DNA from 2 places in the Sporosarcina sp. FSL K6-6792 genome. Region 2 is predicted to be linked to the other one. Evidence: predicted binding sites of a transcription regulator. Region 2 holds the regulator's gene; the other holds the start of a gene.
What was found. Region 2 encodes LexA, which represses DNA repair genes until DNA is damaged. Its sites were predicted from a motif close to CGAACATATGTTCG; they were not measured.
Positions count from the first base shown of each region.

Region 1: a site for LexA is predicted at 2,429-2,442, ahead of uvrB (excinuclease ABC subunit UvrB). Genes of this name have one in related genera too.

Region 1 is NZ_JBBOSA010000001.1:2,102,972-2,111,841, reverse strand. Features, by position in the region: gene MKZ26_RS10190 (ABC transporter ATP-binding protein) at 1-693, shown strand, start outside; gene MKZ26_RS10185 (ABC transporter permease) at 677-1,888, shown strand; gene MKZ26_RS10180 (IDEAL domain-containing protein) at 2,116-2,352, shown strand; gene uvrB (excinuclease ABC subunit UvrB) at 2,509-4,491, shown strand; gene uvrA (excinuclease ABC subunit UvrA) at 4,499-7,372, shown strand; gene MKZ26_RS10165 (DUF4097 family beta strand repeat-containing protein) at 7,557-8,759, shown strand.
Region 2 is NZ_JBBOSA010000001.1:4,502,092-4,510,961, reverse strand. Features, by position in the region: gene tkt (transketolase) at 1-1,029, opposite strand, end outside; gene MKZ26_RS21610 (DUF896 domain-containing protein) at 1,104-1,337, opposite strand; gene MKZ26_RS21605 (YneB family resolvase-like protein) at 1,402-2,064, opposite strand; gene yneA (cell division suppressor protein YneA) at 2,061-2,369, opposite strand; gene lexA (transcriptional repressor LexA) at 2,574-3,194, shown strand; gene MKZ26_RS21590 (methionine gamma-lyase family protein) at 3,465-4,727, opposite strand; gene MKZ26_RS21585 (trimeric intracellular cation channel family protein) at 4,873-5,472, shown strand; gene MKZ26_RS21580 (hypothetical protein) at 5,456-5,713, shown strand; gene hfq (RNA chaperone Hfq) at 6,012-6,239, opposite strand; gene miaA (tRNA (adenosine(37)-N6)-dimethylallyltransferase MiaA) at 6,285-7,250, opposite strand; gene MKZ26_RS21565 (alpha/beta hydrolase) at 7,216-8,142, opposite strand; gene mutL (DNA mismatch repair endonuclease MutL) at 8,376-8,870, opposite strand, start outside.

The sequences.
Region 1 (8,870 bases), 2.4 Mb from region 2:
TATGATTTGTCATTTAACATCGGACAAGGTGAGTTAGTAGGTTTGATTGGACTAAATGGGGCGGGAAAAAGTACAACCATTAAACATATTATTGGATTAATGAATCCTCATAAAGGAGAAATTCGTGTCAACGGGGTGACATTCAGTGAGGATCCCGAAAAGTATAGAAAAGCGTTCACTTATATACCGGAAACGCCGATACTCTATGAAGAATTGACGCTTAGGGAACATCTTGAACTGACAGCAATGGCATACGACCTTGATAAAGAAGTGTTTGAAGCACGGTCTGATGAGTTACTCCGGGAATTCCGAATGGAGAAACGTCTAAACTGGTTCCCAGCGCATTTTTCAAAAGGGATGCGTCAAAAAGTAATGATCATGTGTGCTTTCCTCGTTAATCCATCTTTATATATTATTGATGAACCATTTGTGGGTCTCGATCCAATCGGCATCAAATCACTTTTAGAGCAGATGACGCAGAGAACAGAAAATGGGGCTTCCATTCTCATGTCAACGCATGTATTGGCAACTGCGGAAAAATATTGCGACAGGATCATCTTGCTGCACGAAGGACGGGTGCGAGCAGAAGGAACGATGGATGACTTGAGAAATGCATTCGGACGTCCTGGCGCGTCACTGGACGACTTGTATATCGCGATGACAGAGGAAACCGACAATGAACAATTTGCGTGAAATATGGGGATCTCGGTTCGTCCATTATATAACCGAGCTCCAAAAGTATTTGAAGTATGTATTTACAGGCCATTTGGCAATTGTCCTTGTCTTCACAATTGGGGCGGGGGGCTTTACGTATAGCGAATGGTTGAAGGAAGTGCCAGCGGAATTCCCTGCAGCGTTGCTTACGGCTCTCATACTTGGATTAGCGCTCACCTTTTCGCCGCCAGTGACGCTATTGAAACCTGCTGACACGGTTTATTTCCTACCACTGGAACAAAAGCTTATTACGTATATGAAACGGGCTTTGAGTTGGAGCTTCTATTCCCAATTGCCATTACCATTTATTTTATATATTGTGGCGTTGCCGTTACTTTCAGCTACAGGGACCGGTTCAAAGATGGAATACATCGTTATCGCGATTTTGATACTAGTCATTAAGCGAGTATTCATTGAATCAGAATATAATTTCAGACATGTATTGGATGGAAAAGGGATCTTGCTAGATAGGACCCTCCGGTTTTTATTGGCGGGAACCATAATTTATGCAGGTCTTGAAGGAAGTCCAATTATACTTCTGATTATTGGTGTACTCATTGTACTGTACAACTTCTATTGGCGAAAAAAGAGAATGCTAAAACCATTCCCTTACGATCATTTCATATCACTCGAACAGAATCGGATGATGCGTTTTTACCGTTTTGCCAATTACTTCACAGACGTCCCGCATTTGAAAGGATCCATTAGTAGAAGAGCATGGCTCGGTTTTGCGATGGGATCTCCGAATTTCGGTAAGCCTGTAGCACAACCGTATTTAATCAGACGTACATTTATACGTACGGATGATATTTTTTGGCTATGGGTAAGGCTCACTGCTTTATCGGCGCTTGGAGCGATTTTCATCCCGTTTCCGATTGTTGTATTTATTTTCGCAGGAGCGCTTGCATTTGCCTCTGCCGTACAACTTATCCACGCATTGCGGGCAGGGGACGATTTTCGGATGGATATGCTATTTCCTGAAAAGGAAGACACCCGCCCGGCTGCTATTAAAAGAATCGTTCGTACAGTCCAATGGATTCAGGCGGCAGTAGTCACATGCGCTGCACTGTATCTTTATGGGGTTTCTGTAACACCTCTTCTTGTCGGGGCTGTTATTCTCATCATCTCTGAGGCTACTATCAGATTGACTGTAGAGAAAAAAGAATATGACTAAGAAAAGTCGCCCCGTTTGCAATCATTTGCAGACGGGGCGTTTGTTTGTAGAAAAGGAAGTATGAATTTCTCGTCATGGAACAGTGTCTAGGCTCGGTGGGCTTAACGGAGCCTTACGCTTTTCTTTAATAAATTATGACTAAATATAAAAATAGAATATTCCAATAAACCTTGCAACTTATCTCTGGAATTAGATATACTAAATAAAAGGCATCAGGGGTGATAGGGATGGAGAACAATTATTCATATGCCGAGTTTTTAAAAGCTGTAGGGAAAAACAGTACTTCGCTCCAAGCGGAAAAACTGCTGAATGAAATTTATTTAGATCTTTTTTTGAAACATATACACAGAGAGCAGACAAAGAGTAGGTTCATGGGATTGATTGACCTTGCGCTTGACAGTAGGGATGAAAGCGCATTCCTACTGTATTCCAAAAGACTGGGCAAACTTGAAGAGAATGATTGAAAAATGCAAGGACGCTACATGTTGAGTAGACATGCAGCGTTTTTTTGTGTGTTTATAAAAGTAAAAATCAGTGAAAAAAACGTACGTTCGCTTTTTACTCGTCAAAAGATGGGTAAAGTGATAAGATAGATGTAACTGATAGAGGAGGTTTTTCCGATGGTCGGAAAATTCAATTTGCAAGCCCCTTATACACCACAAGGCGATCAGCCGTCTGCAATCGCACAACTATTAGAAGGACATAACCGAGGTGAGAAGCACCAAACTTTGCTCGGTGCAACCGGGACTGGAAAAACATTTACCGTGTCGAATGTCTTGACGGAGATTAACAAACCGACTCTCGTTATCGCTCACAACAAAACGTTAGCGGGTCAATTATATAGTGAATTTAAAGAGTTTTTTCCTGACAATGCAGTCGAATACTTTGTCAGTTTCTATGATTATTATCAGCCAGAAGCGTATATCGCGCATACTGACACCTTCATTGAAAAAGACTCAAGCATCAATGATGAAATTGATAAATTACGTCACTCTGCAACATCTTCCTTATTTGAAAGGAATGACGTACTCATTGTTGCATCTGTCTCTTGCATTTATGGTCTAGGTTCCCCAGAAGAATACAGCGCACATGTTGTTTCTCTTCGTCCAGGTATGGAAATCGGACGCAATGAACTGCTTCGCAGATTTGTAGATATTCAATACGAACGCAATGACGTAAGTTTCACTCGAGGTACGTTCCGGGTACGCGGCGATGTTGTTGAACTTTTGCCAGCATCCCAGGATGAACATTGCTTACGTATCGAGTTTTTCGGTGATGAAATCGAACGAATTCGCGAAGTGGATTCACTGACAGGCGAAATCCTCGGTGAACGTGAACACGTTGCCATATTCCCCGCATCTCACTTTGTTACTGGTGAAGAAAAAATGGTGAAAGCAATTGAAAATATTGAAATTGAACTGGAAGAACGTTTGAAAGAGTTTCGTGCCCAGGACAAATTATTGGAAGCGCAACGTCTTGAACAACGGACACGCTATGATCTTGAAATGATGCGAGAAATGGGCTTCTGTTCGGGTATTGAAAACTATTCCCGTCATTTAACACTCCGTCCTGCAGGAGCGATACCGTATACATTGCTTGACTATTTCCCAGATGATTTCCTCATTATTGTAGATGAAAGTCATGTCTCATTGCCACAAATCCGTGGTATGTATAACGGTGACCAGGCACGGAAAAATGTCCTTGTTGACCATGGTTTCCGTTTGCCTTCAGCACTCGACAACAGACCGCTTACATTCCAAGAATTCGAAAACCATGTCCACGAGGCGATTTATGTTTCTGCGACACCAGGCCCTTACGAAATTGAGCATACGCCTGAGATGATTCAACAGATTATCCGCCCGACTGGTCTACTAGATCCGACGATTGAAATCCGTCCGATTGAAGGACAGATTGATGATTTGATAGGTCAAATAAGAGAACGGACGAAAAACAATGAACGTGTTCTAATTACGACGTTAACAAAGAAAATGTCCGAAGATTTGACCGATTACTTGAAGGAAATTGGTATAAAAGTTCAATACCTTCATTCTGACATTAAAACACTTGAACGAATTGAAACGTTAAGAGAACTGCGAATAGGCACATATGATGTCCTTGTGGGTATTAACCTCTTAAGAGAAGGGATAGACATTCCTGAAGTATCGCTAGTTGTAATCTTGGATGCTGATAAAGAAGGGTTTCTACGTTCTGAGCGAGCACTTATTCAGACGATGGGTCGTGCTGCCCGTAATTCCAATGGACATGTCATTTTATATGCAGATAGAATGACGGACTCTATGGCGAAAGCAATTGGGGAAACGGAGCGACGTCGGGACATTCAACGAAAATATAATGAAAAACATGGCATAACACCGACGACAATCAAAAAGGAAATCCGTGATGTGATTCGTGCAACAGCAGTATCAGAAGAAGCTATTTCTTATTTAGAAAAAGTAACACAAGGCAAGAAGTTGACAAAAGACGAAAAAACAAAGCTGCTTGTAACTTTGGAAAAAGAGATGAAAGAGGCAGCGAAAGCACTCGACTTCGAACGTGCTGCTGAACTAAGGGATACAATCATGGAATTGAAGGCTGAAAGGTAGGGTTTTTATGAAGAATAAAGAAATCATCATACAAGGCGCACGAGCGAATAATTTGAAAAATATTAACATAAATATCCCTCGTGACAAATTGGTCGTCATGACAGGTCTTTCGGGGTCAGGGAAGTCCTCCCTCGCTTTCGATACAATTTACGCGGAAGGGCAGCGAAGGTACGTTGAATCATTATCTTCTTATGCGCGACAGTTTTTAGGTCAGATGGACAAGCCGGATGTGGATGTCATTGAAGGGCTATCACCGGCAATTTCAATTGATCAAAAGACGACGAGCCGCAATCCCCGCTCGACCGTAGGAACTGCAACGGAAATATACGACTATCTACGTCTTCTTTATGCACGTGTTGGCAAACCAATCTGCCCGATTCACGGAACGGAAATTTCGTCCCAAACGATTGAGCAAATGGTTGACCGCCTTATGAAATTACCAGAACGTGCGCGTATTCAAGTTCTGGCACCGATTGTTTCAGGTCGTAAAGGAACACATGTGAAATTAATCGAAGATATTAAGAAGCAAGGGTATGTACGAATTCGAGTCAACGGTGAAATTATAGATCTTGACGACAATATTGAATTGAACAAAAACAAGAAGCATACGATTGAGGTTGTCATCGACCGGATTGTTATGAAGGAAGACATTGCGCCACGTCTGAGCGACTCTCTTGAATCGGCTCTACGTCTCGCGGATGGTACTGTTTTGGTTGACGTCATGGACGGGGAAGAAATCTTGTTCAGTGAACACCATGCTTGTCCATTATGCGGTTTTTCAATTGGCGAACTTGAACCAAGAATGTTTTCGTTCAACAGTCCGTTTGGCGCTTGTCAGGAATGTGATGGACTCGGGACAAAGCAAGAAGTCGACCCGGAATTAATCGTGCCAGATCCAACGCTGTCGTTAAAAGATCATGCAATTGCGCCATGGGAGCCGACAAGCTCTCAATACTATCCGGAACTTTTAAAAACTGTCGCGAATCATTTTGGCATATCAATGGATGTACCGGTAAATGAATTGCCAGACGATGAACTTGATAAAATATTAAATGGCTCGAAAGATGAAAAAATTCGATTCCGTTACACAAATGAATTTGGTGGAACGCGGGATAGCAATATTTACTTTGAAGGTGTTTTGGCAAATGTAGAGCGCCGCTTTAAAGAAACTTCTTCAGATTATATCCGTGAACAGATGGAGAAGTATATGTCACAGCGGCCATGTCCTACTTGCGCTGGCTACCGGTTGAAGGAAGAGTCACTTGCGGTAAAAGTGAATGGCGTCCATATCGGAAAAGTGACGGAATTGTCCATTACTGAAGCAGACCAGTTTTTCAAAAACCTTGTGCTATCTGAAAAAGATACACAAATTGCGAAGCTTATATTGCGTGAAATTGAAGAACGTCTTGGATTCCTAATAAATGTTGGACTCGATTATTTGTCGTTATCGAGGGCGGCAGGAACGCTATCCGGCGGCGAAGCTCAGCGAATTCGATTGGCAACGCAAATTGGTTCAAGGCTGACAGGCGTTCTTTATATTTTAGATGAACCATCTATTGGACTTCATCAACGTGATAACGATCGTTTAATTGGTACGCTAAAAAGTATGCGCGACATCGGCAATACACTGATTGTTGTTGAGCATGATGAAGATACGATGATGGCTGCCGATTATTTAATTGATATCGGACCTGGTGCTGGTGTTGCGGGAGGAGAAATCGTTTCTGCAGGAACACCTGAAAAAGTTATGAATGACCCTAACTCACTGACAGGTCAATATTTGAGTGGTAAGAAATTTATCCCGCTCCCATTGGAAAGACGTAAACTGGACGGACGAAAAATCGTCATTAAAGGTGCATCTGAAAATAACTTGAAAAATGTAAATGTAGATATTCCGCTCGGACAATTCATCGCCGTAACAGGTGTTTCAGGATCAGGGAAAAGTACGCTAATCAATCAAGTTCTTTACAAAGTACTCGCACAGAAATTGAATCGTTCTAAGCAGAAACCGGGACAATATAAATCTGCTATAGGTCTTGAAGAGCTTGAAAAGGTCATTGAAATCGACCAGTCACCAATTGGACGGACACCAAGATCTAATCCTGCTACTTATACAGGCATGTTTGATGATGTACGGGATATGTTTGCATCTACGAACGAAGCTAAAGTTCGCGGTTATAAAAAAGGTCGTTTCAGCTTTAACGTTAAGGGTGGTCGTTGTGAAGCCTGCCGTGGCGATGGAATCATTAAAATCGAAATGCACTTCTTACCGGACGTCTATGTACCTTGTGAAGTTTGTCATGGGAAACGATATAATAGAGAGACACTGGAAGTTACCTATAAAGGGAAAAACATTGCGGACGTACTTGCTATGACAGTCGATGATGCACTCGTGTTTTTTGAAAATATACCGAAAATTAGCCGTAAGCTTCAGACGATTGTTGATGTGGGACTAGGTTATATTAATCTAGGCCAGCCGGCAACAACATTATCAGGCGGAGAAGCACAACGGGTGAAACTTGCTTCTGAGCTGCACAAACGCTCCAATGGAAAGTCATTTTATATTCTTGACGAACCGACGACGGGTCTTCATGTCCACGATATTGCCAAACTACTTATCGTATTGCAGCGCCTTGTCGATACAGGAAATACGGTACTTGTTATCGAACATAACCTGGATGTCATTAAAACCGTCGATTACATTATCGACATAGGGCCTGAGGGTGGTGATAAAGGCGGGAAAATTATCGCGACAGGTACTCCGGAAAAAGTCGCGGAATCGACAGTTTCCTATACAGGTTATTATTTAAAACCGGTACTTGAGCGAGAACGAAAACGAATGGACATGATGATTGAAGATGCAGAAAAGGTTTCGAAATGAAACCTTTTCCACATCCATTCGTATATATAGTATGTTGAACAATTGAATACCTATATAAACTGAGTGAAGGCGCCTTACTAGGCGAGCAGTAGCGAATTTAATGGGATTCTTTATTTCAACCTTTACTAGTTAGTCATAAAATAACGGAGAAATCCGGAACACCACAATACTAGGAGGCGTAATGATGCAAAATGAACGGAAACGGATTTTAGCAATGCTGGAAAACGGTACGATCACGACCGAGGAAGCATTGACACTTCTAGAAACATTAGGGAAAACTGGTCAAGTGGAAAAAAGCCCAGAAGCTAAACAGACCACTGTAAAGGCACAAGAATTGGAAAAAAAATATAGTGAACCAAAACAGCAAGAAAAAGTAGATCCATTCGAAAAGGCTGAGCCTATTATCGAAGACAAGGATCAAGATCAGCCTTCTATGGATGAATTCCTTGAAGATTTGACTAAAGATTTTACCAACGTCGGCGATAGATTCATGCAATTCATGCAGAGCGCTGTTCAAAAAGTGAAATCATTCGAATTTGATTCTCCATTTGGCAATACGGTTACGTTTGACCATACAATAACTAAGCCAGCAACCGAAATCGACGAAGTTATCATTGATATCGACAACGGAAAAGTGACAATCCATACTGGTGAAACAGAAGAAATACGGGCAGATTTCACGGTGAAAACCTACAATAGTGAGTCAGAAGAAAAAGCGAAAAAAGATTTTCTTGAAAAGTTATTGTTTGTTAATGACGAAGGGAAAATAAGGATTTCAAGCGATTTGAAAATGGTTCAAGTAAATGTTGAATTATTCATTCCGAAAAAGGATTACGCGAGAATTTCCGCACGTTTGCTGAACGGCTCATTTAAAATGAAAGATGCCACTGCTGAAAAGGTAAAAGTGAAGACTGCAAACGGGAAAATCGAGATTGCTGGTTTGACGTTCAAAAATGGTGAATTTGAAACTGTGAATGGCTCAATCGGTCTAAACGATGTGACTGCTACTACAATTGAAGCAGAAACACTCAACGGCCGTGTGTACATCGATGGCGCTGTGAAAGATGTGGAGGCACAATCTTTAAACGGACATGTCGTGGTTACAACGACAGATCTTGCAGCTGAGAAAATCGAAGCAAAAACAATGAGCGGTACAGTTGAAATTTACATTCCAACAGGAGTCGCTCTGTCAGGTGAAATTGCGTCCAATATGGGCCGATTGGACTTAAAACTTGAAGATGTCGATCGGACTGTCGAGCAGGAACAATTGCTACATCGGACAATTCGTTTTAAAAAGGACGTAGAAGGAAATCCATCTCCGTTACACATTTTGGGTGAAGCGAAAACGGGTTCTGTTCTCGTTTGTTATAACGCGAAAAAAGAATAAAGAAATAAAAAGGACTGTTGCTACACCGATTCCGGGTGTAGCAACAGTCCTTTTTAATTGATATGAAATTGCTGATTATATAATCGGTACTACCTATTTTGAGTTAACTAG
Region 2 (8,870 bases):
TTCGAAGCCTTCAGGTAGTTTACGCTCGATTGCATCTTTCAATTGCTTCGCAAGATCCGCATGTGTCGTTTCGTATTTTTCAAATAGTGCGTTCCATTCCTGTTCTTTTTGCACGCCCAATTTCTCGGCAGATTCTTGGAATGTTTCATAGACGCCTTCAGGTACATGGAAATCTTCTTCGAACGTCCATTTATAATATTCTTTTGTCAATTTCATTTCATCTTCACCCAGTGGCATACCATGCGCATCTGATTTTCCAGATCTGTTTGGTGACCCGTAACCGATGACCGTTTTAACTTCGATCATTGTCGGACCTCCGACATTGCCTTTAGCTTCTTCGATAGCTGATGAAACGTGGCCAATGTCGTTGCCGTCTTCAACACGGATGTAATTCCAACCATATGATTCAAAGCGCTTACGAATATTTTCAGAGAAAGACATGTCAAGCTCGCCGTCTAGTGAAATATCATTGCTATCATATAGGACAATCAGTTTATTTAACTGCAAGTGACCTGCAAGTGAAATTGCTTCAGCAGCAACGCCTTCCATGAGATCGCCATCACCGCATAGAGCGTATGTGTAGTGGTCGACAACGTCAAAACTTGGTTGATTGTACGTTGCAGCAAGGTGTTGTTCTGCCATTGCCATTCCGACTGCCATACCAATGCCTTGTCCAAGTGGGCCAGTTGTTGCTTCGACACCGACTGTATGACCGTATTCGGGATGTCCTGGTGTTTTAGAGTTCCATTGTCTGAAGTTCTTGATTTCATCCATCGGAAGTCCATAACCGCCAAGATGAAGAAGACTGTATAAAAGCATTGAGCCGTGTCCTGCTGAGAGAACGAAACGGTCACGGTTAAACCACTGTGGATTTGAAGGGTTGTGATGCATATGTTTCGTCCAAAGTGTATAAGCCATCGGAGCAGCCCCCATTGGTAAACCTGGGTGTCCAGAATTCGCTTTTTCGATTGCGTCAATAGAGAGCGTACGGATTGTGTTAATGGCTAGCTGATCAATTTGTTTAGTCATTGTGTACATCCTTCCCGTCATATGTAATTATCTACATATCTTAGTTTAGACAATTCGTGCAGTTAATGCAAAGCTCAGTTTAGATATTTTCCGCCACGGGCGTCTTTCACCTTATCAGGTGTCACATCATTGCCTTCAGTATCAAGAACTTTGACATTCTCAATTGTATTGCGCATTGATGAACGAAATGTCTCTAGATATTCTTTTCGCAGTTGTGTCTGTTCTTTAGCTTCTTCGACCGACAGACCTGACGTCTTCGATTTTTTTGATAGTTCATTAATTCGTTTCATTTTATCAGCTGATAGCATATTATTTCCTCCATTATAGTTTATGACTACAAACGTATACAAAAAGAGCAGAAAGTGCAATAAATCAGCCTTCCTGCTCCACCTCATATTCTTTATACCTGCGATGCACGGTCGCTTTACTAATATCATGCCCGAGTCCTTTCAAGACGCCAGTAATTTCTTCATAGGTTAGTCCTTTGTCCCTCAGTGAAACGATTTCAGCTATTGGCACTTCAATCCGTTCACGACCGTCCAAGTTACCCCTGTTTTTCAAGTTACGCTCGGGTCGATAGCCCTCCCTTACTGCACGTTTCATGCCCCTTTTAATTTTGGCGTTATGTAGTTTACGCTGGTACTCTTCGACGATTGCTAAAATCTCAAGTAACATTGTGTCCATTTCATTGAGCGCTATAGGTCCGCTATCATTATGTGAATAAATCGCCGTGTCCGTTTTTGCCAATAGATGTAAAACTGCCATCCTAGCATTTCCACGTCCAAGTCTGGTTTCGTCTTGGATTAGGATTGCATCGACTTCCTCATCACGGATGTAATCCAGCAAACTTAGAAGCCCCTCACGGTCAATGTCAAAACCGCTGTGCTTATCCATAAATGTCGCGACATGTTCGAGACCGAGTTCAGCTGCCAAGTCCACTAGCTCCTCTTCCTGCCTCACCAGTGACAGTTCCTGCGTTTCTTTCTCAGTGCTCACCCGGCAATAGATGACACATCTTTTATAGTGCCCTGTCATCGATTAACACCCGCCAGTTGTGTATTGTTTTCCCCTACAGTCCGTACAGCAGGCAAAAGTAAATCCTCGCCTTTTTTTATTGTAGCAGATGATAGGTCATTCAATTTTATCACTTCTTTGATCCATTTATCTGTAGACATATTATCCGAGTGAAGATAAGCGAGACCCCAAAGCGTATCCCCTTCAGTGATTGTTATTTTCGTGACCATTTGTTCCTTCTCGTATTTACTTACACCTATAATTGCAAAAACCATACATAAAACGATAATAAGTACAACATAGCTATTTCTTTTAATAAAAGTCATCATTTTTCCCCCTTACGAATACTTGTTCGGAATGCTTGTTCTTATTATAGAAAAGGAATATGAGATTGTCAACACTTATTCGAACCTGTGTTTGCCATTTATACAAGAGACTGATATAATGAATCTATCGAAAAGACTAGATTGTCGGGAATTTATTTCACGACTTTCGGAAATTAGCAGAATATAAGGTGAGAGGTGAATAGGATGCAAAAAATTTCAAAAAGACAGGAAGATATTTTATCTTTCATTAAATCTGAAGTGAAGAAAAAAGGTTATCCACCATCCGTGAGAGAAATTGGCGAGGCTGTCGGTTTGGCATCAAGTTCGACTGTTCACGGTCATTTAGCGCGATTAGAAAGCAAAGGTTTCATAAGAAGAGACCCGACAAAACCGAGAGCAATTGAAGTACTCGATCCAGAAGGCTTAGAAACGTTGAAACCCGGCGTTCTTCACGTACCTCTTGTCGGTAAAGTTACGGCTGGTCTTCCAATTACAGCTATTGAAAATATCGAAGAGTACTTCCCACTACCTGAATCTTTTGGTACATCGGAAGACAATCTGTTCATGCTTGAAATAGTTGGTAACAGTATGATTGAGGCCGGAATTTTGAATGGCGACTATGTTGTCGTTAAACAACAACAGACAGCAAATAACGGCGAGATTGTCGTGGCAATGACCGAATACGATGAAGCTACAGTGAAACGTTTCTTTAAAGAAAAAGATTATTTCCGTCTGCAACCTGAGAATGCTTCAATGGATCCAATCATCCTTGATAACGTATCAATTCTAGGTAAGGTAGTTGGCGTTTATCGTATGATTCATTAATTCTAAGTATGCAAAAGGGCTGTTTCCTTCGATTGAAGGAAACAGCCCTTTTTATTTGTAGCGTTGACGTGACAGTTTTCGGCTTTGCCATGACAGTTCACCGTCTTGCCCTCACAATTCCGCCGATTACCGTGACAGTTCGGCGTTGCCATTACAGTTTACCGCTTTGCCCTCACAGTTCCGCCGATTACCGTGACAGTTCGGCGTTGCCATTACAGTTTACCGCTTTGCCCTCACAGTTTCGCCGATTGCCATGACAGTTCGTTAAATTTAATTCCCGATTAAGTTTTCCTTAACTAATTTACCAATTGAGGACAACACAGCTACTTTTACATGCTCGTACGTCAAGCCACCTTGGACATACGCCGTATAGGGCGGTCTGATGGGGCCGTCTGCCGTCAGTTCGATGCTGGAGCCTTGGATGAATGTCCCTGCCGCCATGATGACATCGTCGGTGTAGCCGGGCATATACGACGGCTCAGGGGCGTAGTGCGCATTGATAGGTGAGTTTTCTTGAATTGACCGACAGAACGCAATCATTTGATCGGCATTTTCAAAGGATACCGACTGAATTAGATCAGTTCTTTTTTCTGTGTAATGCGGCGATGTGTTGAGTCCGAAACTTTCTAGAAGTGCTGCGGTGAAAAGCGCTCCTTTTACGGCTTGACTGACAACATGCGGCGCTAGGAAAAATCCTTGGTACATTTCCCGCAGCGTATCCAGCGATGCCCCGGCTTCTGCCCCTAGACCTGGTGAAGTCATCCGGTATGCACACTTTTCAACTAGGTCTGCACGCCCAGCGATATAACCACCCGTTCTTGCGAGTCCTCCACCTGGATTTTTGATCAGTGAACCTGCCATTAAGTCAACACCGACTTGAATCGGCTCTTGTTCCTCGACAAATTCGCCGTAACAGTTGTCAACAAACACAACGAGGTCAGGATTGATGGCCTTCACTTTACGTACCATTTCACCGATTTCATCCACCATGAAAGATGGACGGTCTGAATAGCCTTTTGACCGCTGGATACCAATCATTTTCGTCTTACTGTGAATGTTTTTAGCGACTTCTGCAAAATCGACTGTACCATCTTCATTCAAATCGATATGTTTATAGGTGATGCCATAATCATGCAGTGAACCCGTGTCTTTCCCTTTTCCAGAAACAATGGAGTCCAATGTGTCATAAGGTTTCCCTGTAATATAAAGGAGTTCATCACCTGGTCGCAGGATTCCGAAAAGACTGATTGAAATAGCATGTGTTCCAGATATAATTTGATTGCGTACTAGGCAATCTTCTGCTCCAAAAACGTCAGCGTATACTTGTTCCAATACATCTCGGCCCGCGTCATCATAGCCGTAACCTGTTGAGCCAGTCAGGTGAAAATCGCTCACCGTATTTTTACGGAACGCAGCGAGTACTTTCCGTTGATTGTAAAAGGCAGTTTTTTCGATACCTTTGAAAAATGGTGCAAGTTTCTCTTCGATTGCTTCCGCATTCTCAAATAAAAGGTCGTCTTGTTCTGTAAACATAATTGGTATTCCTCATTTCATTAAATAGTCACTTCATTATCTTATCAGTCTGTCCGTAGAGGTCAACGTTTACAAGGTTTTCGTCATTGATTATTAATTGTTATCTGTTAGAATTCTTAAGGGTATATTGAATGGAGGAAATGAAGTGGCTTGGGATGTTTTTAGTTTTATCGGTACGGCAGCATTCGCTATCTCGGGCGCAATTGTTGCGATGGAAGAGGAATATGATATTTTTGGCGTTTATATATTGGGTATGGTCACTGCTTTTGGCGGTGGTGCCGTTCGTAATGTTTTAATAGGTGTGCCTGTCTCTGTATTATGGGATCAGCAATTCTTATTTTTTGTAGCAAGTATTTTGATAACCATTATTTTCTTTTTTTCTAGGTATCTTCTTTCGCATTGGAATAGATGGGGTAATTACTTTGATGCAATTGGATTGGCTGCATTCGCCATTCAAGGCGCCATGCTGGCCATATCACTGAACATGTCAATTTATGCAGTTATGGTTGCAGCAGTTCTAACAGGAGCGGGTGGCGGTGTCATCCGTGATCTGTTAGCAGGTAGAAAACCACTGGTCTTTAAACGGGACATCTACGCAGTGTGGGCAGCACTTGCCGGCCTTATAGTCGGGCTCGGCCTATTCAAGAGTGATCTGGCACTTTATGCGTTACTTGTGGTGACAGCTGGTCTACGTATTTTCTCGCTTGTTTTCCAATGGAAATTGCCAAATGGAAAAATTCATTAAAACCAAAAGCGGAACGGGGATTTTACTCCCTGTTCCGCTTTTGGTTACGTCTAGACTTCGGGCACCTAGAGGCTCGGTCATAAGCTGGTCAGGCTATGTGGCAAAGAACGCCACTTCGTCGGCACGTCTTATGACTGCCGCGGGCCCACAGGATGTGGGTCATGTAGCTGTTGCCACAGGAAGTGGCGCACTTAAGCTACATTCATTTGTTACAGGCGCTTCCGCTTTTGGTTACGTCTAGACTCCAGCGCCTAGAGGCTCGGTCATAAGTCGCTCCAACTATGCGGCAAAAAACGCCGCTTCGTCGGCACGTCTTATGTCTGCCGCGGGCCCACAGGATGTGGGTCATGTAGCTGTTGCCACAGGAAGTGGCGCACTTAAGCTACATTCATTTGTTACAGGCGCTTTCGCTTTTGGTTACGTCTAGACTCCAGCGCCTAGAGGCTCGGTCATAAGTCGGTCCAACTATGCGGCAAAGAACGCCGCTTCGTCGGCACGTCTTATGTCTGCCGCCTCTGACCAGGCGCTTCCGCTTTTGGTTATTCCGTTTCGTCTTTTAAAATTACTGGTTTCGTTGGGACATATGTGGAGATCGCATGTTTATAAATTAGTTGTTGCTTGCCGTCCGACTCAAGCAAGACGGTGTAATTGTCATACGATTTAATAAGTCCTTTCAATTGAAATCCATTCAGTAAGAATACTGTTACAAATGTATTATTCTTTCGTAACGAGTTTAAAAACGTTTCTTGCATGTTAACCTGTTTCATACGCCGAATCCTCCAGTTGTCATAGCTATATTTCTAGTGCTCCACTTACTTTATTCGACCCGGATTATCGAAACCCTTCAAGATTGCCAAAATTCTATTTACAATTTCAGTAGTTCCCAATTCTGCATCGAACCAGCTGATGTCCAGTTTGTTGCGGAAATAGGTCATTTGCCGTTTTGCGTAGTTACGCGTATTTTTTTTAATTAATTCAACAGCGTCGTCTAGTAACAACTTCTCTTCGATATATTGATGAAGTTCTTTATAGCCAATCGCTTGTACAGATTGTACGCCACGAATTTCTTCATCCCATAATCGTTTCGCTTCCTCTAGAAGACCTTTCTCCATCATTATGTCGACACGGAGACCAATCCGTTCATAGAGCACATCCCGGTCCATTTCAAGACCAACAATGAGATGGTCATAAAGAGATGCGTGTCCTGCGTCGTCTTCATGATCTTCCTTTGTTTTACCTGTAACTTCAATGATTTCAAGCGCTCGAACAAGCCGGCGATGATTATTCGGGTGAATTTTTTCAGCACTCACCGGGTCAAGCTCAACCAGTTTTTCATACAGATATGCGGCCCCTTTTTCAGCAAGTTCCTGCTCCAAGCGTTTCCTTACTTCTAGATCCGCCGCTTCTTCTGTAAAACGGAAATCGAACAGTACGGATTGAATGTATAATCCGGTCCCCCCTACGATGATTGGCGTTTTTCCACGGCCCTGTATATCTTTTATCCACTTTCGTACATCCGTTTGGTACTCTGCAACAGAAAAAGGTTCATTCGGTTCTTTTACATCGAATAAATGATGCGGGATGCCATTCATCTCTTCTTCTGTGATTTTGGCTGTCCCAATATCAAGCCCTTTGTATACTTGCATCGCATCACCATTAATGACTTCCCCGCCAATTATTTTGGCAAGTTCAATACTTAACGACGTCTTTCCAGATGCTGTTGGTCCGACGATTGCGATTACTTCAGGATATTTGCTCATTTTTTTCAATCCAGTCATAAACGGTTTTGAATACGTGTTGACGGTTCTTTTCATGGAGCATTTCATGCCTGCCACCTTCAAACAAAAGTACCGTAACATCTTCTAGGCCCGCCTTATTGTATTGCTTTGCTACACTCCAAACCCCTTTTCCACTGTCACCTACCGGATCTTCACTCCCTGAAAAGAGGATAATAGGAAGTTTTTTAGGGATTTTATTTATTTCATCTATGTCATGGATTTCTCCAAGTCCTTTGAATAAATCCGCAAAAAAACGGGTGGTTGGGACTACTCCACAAGCAGGGTCAATCAGATACTTCTCAACGGCTTCAGTATCGGTGGAAAGCCAGTCAAATGGCGTTTTCGGTTGATGAACCGACTTATTAAAACCACCAAAAACGAGTTTGTTCAGGAAATTATCTGGCTGATCAAAACCGTTTTTCTTGCCGTGCATGTAAGCAACTGCCTGCCCTGCGAAGCGGCTTGCACCAGGGTCTCCGCCTGTTCCTGAAAATATTGCCTGGTCAACTTCATTGCCGTGGAGTTGGACATATCTCCGTGCGACGAACGATCCCATACTATGACCGAACAGAATGAAACGCGGGGATGGATACTGCTCCCGGAGTTTCGAAATGACTTCGAAAGCATCCTGAACAACGTGGTCAAATCCGTCTTCATCGGCAAAATGCCCTTTCATTCCGTTCATTTTTGCCGTCTTGCCATGTCCCCGGTGGTCGTGACCAGATACGATATATCCTTTCTCCACGAGATAGTATGCAAATTCTACATATCTGCCAATATGTTCGGACATGCCGTGAAGAAGATGGATATGTCCAACCGGATTACCTTCTGGTTTCATCACGATGGCATGAATTAAAAAACCATCTGACATTTCAAGTGTCGCTTCTCTCATTGGAATGTACCGTCCTTCGCTTTTGTCTCGATCAATATGAACATTTTGATAGGGAATATCGCGTTCCAGTTACGTTTCCGTAATATTTAGTACGGCAAATCACCTCTGAAGACCGGTTAGAGGTCTCTGACGCTAAGTTTCGAATCCTTGGGCTAGCGACTCAAACAATCCACGTGTACATGCATTCAGCACGATTACACAGGTAGTACGAATATACTTCTTCAATCTGCTTTCTACATCACTCGTTTGAACATTTTTTCCAGTTCATACGTCGTGAAATGGATAAGCACCGGCCTGCCATGTGGACAAGTAAATGGATTGTCGACTGCAGATAGATCATTCAACAGCCTTTCCATATCTGCTAGTGTCAAATGGTGATTTGCTTTGATGGAGCGTTTACAACTCATCATAATGGCTGCTTCTTCACGCAATTTACCGATATCAATTTTTCGTGTAGTCAACACTTGCTCAATAATATCTTCGATGATAACCGTCTCTTCTCCTGTTGGAAACCAAGATGGATATTCTTTTACTGCATAGGAAGAAGGTCCAAACTCCTCTAGGAAGATACCGACTTCCTGCAACATACTCATGTTTTCCTCAATTTTCGTTTTCTCGTCTGCTGAGTAATGGAACATAAGAGGAATTAGTAACATTTGACGTTCTTCATTATCCGTCTCACTCAATTTATCCCTAAAAAACTCATACTTTATTCGTTCTTGGGCTGC